2 regions of the Lysinibacillus sp. NPDC056220 genome follow, and region 2 is predicted to be linked to the other one. Evidence: riboswitches for the same ligand, from Rfam matches in the RefSeq annotation. Region 2 holds a riboswitch; the other holds the start of a gene.

What was found. Region 2 has a riboswitch for S-adenosylmethionine ahead of ACOZBY_RS13865 (YezD family protein). Riboswitches for the same ligand answer to the same signal wherever they lie in the genome.
Region 1: linked by a shared signal. The riboswitch ahead of ACOZBY_RS09620 (Na+/H+ antiporter NhaC family protein) and the one ahead of ACOZBY_RS13865 (YezD family protein) in region 2 are both predicted to bind S-adenosylmethionine.

What each region holds. Positions count from the first base shown of each region.
Region 1 is NZ_JBMOXD010000002.1:937,300-940,508, forward strand. Features, by position in the region: gene ACOZBY_RS09615 (DUF3953 domain-containing protein) at 768-1,001, shown strand; SAM riboswitch class I at 1,127-1,230, shown strand; gene ACOZBY_RS09620 (Na+/H+ antiporter NhaC family protein) at 1,335-2,615, shown strand; gene ACOZBY_RS09625 (VanZ family protein) at 2,831-3,209, opposite strand, start outside.
Region 2 is NZ_JBMOXD010000003.1:730,826-734,034, forward strand. Features, by position in the region: gene ACOZBY_RS13850 (cold-shock protein) at 1-29, shown strand, start outside; gene ACOZBY_RS13855 (VOC family protein) at 134-919, opposite strand; gene ACOZBY_RS13860 (flavin reductase family protein) at 1,078-1,563, shown strand; gene ACOZBY_RS13865 (YezD family protein) at 1,647-1,802, opposite strand; SAM riboswitch class I at 1,872-1,967, opposite strand; gene ACOZBY_RS13870 (DUF418 domain-containing protein) at 2,135-3,209, opposite strand, start outside.

The DNA.
Region 1 (3,209 bases), on a different contig from region 2:
TAAATTAGTAAGATTCACTTTCACAATAAAACCAGGCGCTCTTCTATGAGGAGCATCTGGTTTTTTGTTTTTATCTGAGATTTCAAGAACATTAATTTATGAGGCAAGCTAGCCTTATCTTACAAACGTAGCCATACTTCCAACAAGTTATTTTTTGTTAATCGAATGTCATTAGTTGTGAAAAAGAGGCGAGAGCTGAAATTCCCATGGCCCGTTTTGCCATAAAGGGATAGATTTTTTGAGCGAACCGAATTTTACAAATTATTGTTTAAATGGGTATTGTTGGATTTTTTAAAATTATAAATCAATTTTTAAATGGTAATAGTTGTCACTATAGAGGTTAGACAAAGGATGCATCAATCGAAAAAATTAATCGGTCTTTTAGTCATTGTATATGTTTGTACATTGTTAGTTTTACCCTCTACAGATGGATTCGTTTCGGAATAATTGATGGAGGTTCTATTATAATTAGCTTTATTTCCTTATTCTTCTTCGGGTAACCATAGCGATATTAAAGAAGATAAAGATGAACTGGATAAGCATATTGAAGCACACAATGCTAAAATTGGATAGTATGTTTTAATGATTTTAGCTTGTCTAATTTTTTTTGCTTCAGAGGGTGTCTCCAATTTAAATGACATGAAAAATTATCCTTTGTTCTTAGTCGTTGGGTTTACATTGGTCATATCACCTATCATAGAATTTATTTATTCAAAAAAAGTTAGATAACTGACAGTATTTGTTTAAGCAAAAAGGGAGGAATCGTTTTGTTAAAAACAGTACAAATTATTTTATCAACGATAGGCATCACGCTTTCCATTTATGGACTTATTACATATGAATACCGCCTAAATTTCTTAATGATCCTTTTCCTAGGTTTATTTATGTTAATATTAGGAATTAAAGAGTTTGGGAGAGAGAGAAAATTATATGGTTGTTTTCTAGTTGGCGTATTTATATTTTCGGTGTATGTGTCTATACAAAGCTTCATATTAATCTAAAAAGTTGAATTCTGGACCTTAAAGATAGTGCCAAGAAAATTTTTCTAATTAAAAACATGTTGCAATTATGGATGTTTTATTTTAGTATTTTAATATTGTGTCAAAAATATAATATAATATTTTTCTTCTTATCAAGAGAGATGGAGGGACTGGCCCGATGAAATCTCGGCAGCGGAACTATTAAGTTACTGTGCCAAATCCAGCAAGCAATGTCCTTGATAGATAAGAGGAGCGTTTTAACTATAAGGCCTCTTCTTGTTATTTCAAGATGAGGCCTTTTTTATGGTGAAAAAACAAAAATAGGGCTGATTTTTAATTTTTGGGAGGTAAACAATGAGGAGAGAGAATCCATGGGCGCTAATCCCATTTGTTGTTTTTATAATTTTATTTATTGGTTCAGGGGTTATGACGGGTGATTTTTATGCCTTCCCTGTTATTGTAGCTATTAGCATTTCGGGAGCTGTGGCTCTAGCGATGAATCGAAAAGAATCGTTTTCACGGAAGGTTGATATTTTTTGCCAAGGTGCTGGAAATTTAAATGTCATGCTGATGGTTATTATTTTTCTATTAGCAGGGGCATTTTCAGAGGTAGCCAAGGGGATGGGGGCCGTAGATTCCACTGTTAACTTTGCATTATCAATTATTCCTCAAAACTTGCTTGTTGTAGGTTTATTCATCATTGCCTGTTTTATCTCTCTATCCATGGGTACGTCAGTGGGGACAATTGTTGCACTGGCGCCCATAGGAGTTGGGATAAGCGATCAGACTGAGCTATCTATTGCTTTAGTGATAGCAGCGGTTATAGGCGGTTCAATGTTTGGTGATAATTTATCTTTTATTTCAGATACTACTATTACTGCCGTTCGTTCACAAGGAGCGCAAATGAAGGACAAATTTAAGGTCAATTTTTGGATTGTATTGCCGGCAGCTATGGTTACGAGCATTATTTTAGGGTTTATGACATCCGGTGGAACAGCTCAAGTAGAGCATTTAAGCTATAATTGGGTAAAAATTGTTCCCTATGTTTTAGTGATTATTTTAGCGTTATCGGGAATGAATGTTTTCCTCGTTCTTGCATTAGGGATTGTCCTCGCCGGTGCAGTTGGCTTAGCAGATGGCAGCTATCACCTAATGAGCCTTATACAAAAAATTGGCGAAGGAATGGAAGGTATGTTTGAAATCGCCTTTCTAGCTATATTAATAGCTGGAATGGTGGAGGTTATTAAATTTAATGGAGGAATTGACTTTTTGCTCCGCCTTGTAACACGCAGGATTAAATCGCAGAAGGGCGCTGAATTAGGTATAGCTGGTCTTGTGGGCCTAACTAATTTATCTACAGCCAATAATACAATTGCTATTTTAATTGCTGGGCCGCTTGCCAAAAATATTGCTGATCAGTATGAGATTGAGCCGAAAAAGTCCGCAAGTATTTTAGATATTTTCTCCTGTACGGTTCAAGGTCTTCTCCCATACGGAGCTCAATTCCTAGTAGCCGCAAGCGTTGCCAAAATATCGCCAGTGAGTATCTTACCATACTCGTTCTATCCTATTCTTATTGGTATTTGTGGTATGATAGCTATTCTCATTGGGTACCCGAAAGAAAAGAAGGCCTAAACTTTTCTTTCAGACTGTAGACAAAAGTCATCGAGAAGTTCACTCTCGATGACTTTTGTCATTTTTAATATTTGAGTAATATACTACCAAACCTAACATGCTCCACTCTTAGGAAGCAGTCAATTTTTTAGGGGATAATTCATTCCAATACGGAGCCCATTACAATGGAAAGCCCGGTTGTCCGTTAATTGGAGCCAAATATTCGGAATGAGCTATTACTTTCTTGCCTGAATTAAAGTAAACCAATCGTTGCCGTTGAACTTTCCTGCAACATTGTATATGGGCTGATAGAAACCTTTTGTATCATACATATACGAAAGCTCAATTGAATCAATCTCTATATGGTCTCCTTTTTTTATAATAAGGTCTTCCTCCTGAACGAGCGCATTATACTTTATTTGAGGAAAATCGCCTTCCTTGATCCGTTCATATACCTCTGTAGGAGATAGTATGTTTACCTCTCGTATAAATTGATTTTCATGAAGGCTGTAGGTTAATGAATACACGTGACCATCCGGTTTAAGACCAAGACTAACATCCCCAGTCCAGTAATCTTTATGTACATCGGTGCGGTCTGGTAATGTCCATTCAAAT
Region 2 (3,209 bases):
CGCAAGCTTCAAATGTTGTAAAATTATAAGCTAGGAAACTGAAGGTGGATGAAATATTTAAAAATAGTTCAATCCGCTTTTTGACATGTTTACACATAAAAATCCACTTCAACGATTGAAGTGGATTTTTAATTTATCTATTAATCCAATAAAAAGCACCTGGACAAACTAATGTTTCCTTGGTTCTGTGTGGATCGTTCAATGTTACACCGATAGGCCCTTCTTTTAAATGCCCGAGCGTCATGCTAGATGCTGCCGCTTCCTCATAAAAATCCAAGCGCATATTCGGTAGCTGTAGAGACACAAACTGCTCATGCTGCACAAACTTGGGTAGCTGTAATACCTTCTGCCAAAGCTGCACCGTCTTCTCCACATCCCTGACATAAAACTGAATCGATTCCATGGTAATAGCTTGCGTTTCATCAATCGCGCCACTAGCTTTTAATTGAGCAAGACGTTTCTCATCTTCATCTGCCCATTCAATTAAGAATGGGAAATCCAATGCAAGGTCAGCCCTGCCAAAATGCAATAGCTTCCATTCGATTATCGTGCCATCTGGTCTTGTTCGACTACAAGCATCGGGACCATATACATCAAAGCCCAATGCACGCAATCGTTGACCCTCTTCTTCAATATTTTGGGTGCGCAAGGCAATTCGTGAAAATCCTTGGCGCTCATGATTACGTTTAAACGTATAATGTAGGGAATATGGGTACAGGGCCGCTTGCTCAAATAAATCACGATCATAAATAGCGATTTGTTCAATATAGCTTAAGCCAAAGTAGCTTAGCGTATTGTAAGTCCCCCACATCGTGTGTTGACCACCGTTCACTGTATGGACATTTCGTTTATTGAAGAAAACCTTTATATTTTCCGGAGATTCTACTTGATGTACCAGATGATCAAAATATAAAGTCATGGCAATTCCCCTTTCTTTCCCCCATTAGCTTTACCTAGATGTGTATTTGATTTAATATTTACTTAAGAAAAGGAGTTACTAGCTGGTATGAAAAAAAGTGCAATTTCCCTACTAACTCCGTTAACTAATTTATTACTCACTATAAAGAGGTGATTTGAATGACAGATCATGTAGCTGCTTTTAAATTGGCATTAGGTAACTATCCTACAGGTGTAACGGTTGTTACAGCATGTCATGAAACGAATCCAATTGGCTTAACCGTCAATTCTTTTGCATCTGTTTCCATTGACCCACTACTTATTTTATGGTCACTGGATAAAAAATCTCAGCTCCATCCTTATTTTATGGGTGCTGGAAAATTCGCTGTTAATATTTTAGCGAGTGATCAAGAGCATTTATGTACATTATTTGCAAGTAAAGTCCCAGATCGCTTTGCTCAGGCAAAATGGTCTACTTCATCATTTGGGCTACCGATTTTACATGATACAGCAGCTATTTTACAATGTAAATCATTTCAACAGATAGATGCTGGCGATCATACTATTTTTATTGGGCAAGTACTAGATATTACAAATTCTCAAAAGGAACCGCTTCTCTACCATCGCCGTCATATCGGTCAGATTCCAAAAAGCTTTTATAGCTAATTCTCATAAAAAAAGGGCCACTTGTAAGCAACGGAAACCATGCTTATTGGTGGCCTTTTCACATCGTTCATCTGAAATGATCTTTATTTCTTTTGTGGAAATCTCTGCTTTTCAAGCCTATTAATTTGAACAATTACCCCATCCTGAATCGTAATATGCACTTCACCAAATTCAAGATTTTGAATGGCCTTTGCAATAGCCTCTAATTTCTTATCTTCTACCTTTGTCGACTGAGCCATACGATACACCCCTTCTTTCTGATTCTTGTTGTACAAAAGAGGCCAATGCATCAAGCTAATTGATAGCCCCTCCTATCTCTCAGATACATCTGTTGGATTTGGCACCTATTTTTCCGGTTGCCGAGGCTTCATTGGGCCAGGTCCCTCCACCTCTCTCGATAAGAGTACTGCGTTTCTTGAAAATAATTCTATAATTCTGTTATACGATTGTCAATATAAAATATTAGAAAACCTAGCTGAATACTTTGTAATGTGTATTTTAGATTAGAAAACTGCCTATACCTAAAGTATTTTATGCCTAATCAGTAAGAAATAGATGGCTATCCACTAATTTATTTCGAACTCCATTTCCTCATCAAGGATTCAAGTGGACCGCGATGATGTTTAGCTCTCCACCAAACAGAAGCAAACACACATCCTAAAAAGTAACAGCAGGCATACAGCATGGAAAAAGCAAGCGTTTGATTCTCCAGCTTTTGGCAAACAATTAGTATCCCAATCCCTATAAAAACATGGCCAACATAATGGGTTAAAGACATTTGCCCGGTTAAGATGAAAGCTTCAATGACTTTATTTTTACATGTCTCTACAAGATAGATGGAGCCTACAATGAGGACAATAGCCGAAGCCGAATTAGATAGGACATACATCATATTTGGTGGAATCGGTCCCGTATCAAATAAATACAATGCACTCTCTACATCTAATAAATGGATGGTTGTTGTTATCTTAATAAATAATATTGAAAAAGTCTCAGTCAATATGACTAGCAATAAACCTGTCACTAGTAAGATTTTTCTTATAGTACGATTTGTTAAATCTAATGTGCCGATTAACATCCCCATCAGAAAGAAGCAAATCCAGGGGAATAGTGGGTGATAGCCATTAAACATCAAATTTCTTATAAATCCTGCTGGTGTCCAAAAATCAAGATACTCTAGTAAGACATATGTTGGATGCCAACCAGCAAGGTAATTAAATTGAATTTGAAGCCATTGTGAAAGGATGAGGATAGCACCTATGATGAAGATCATCATTTTCTTGGATTGCGCAATCAGACATGCGGCCACAAACATATACACGCCATAATAATGTAATATATCTCCTGTCCAGCCGATCACATATAATATTAGCCCAATCGTAAATAACAAAAACGACCTTTTCCATAAAGTAAGTCGATTCTGACGAAGAAGCAGTGGGTCCTTAGTCTCTCTAGCCTGACGAGTCATTAAAGCTATCCCTATTCCTGCTAACATGACAAATACGGCGGAAGCACGCCCCTCGAAAAGATTTTGTAAGGTAATCATCCATGCTGAACCATTCGTTGTAGAACCTGTTATGACTCCAAAATTTACAATGAACATCCCTAGCATGGCGAGAGCTCTTGCAAAATCAAGACCTTCAATG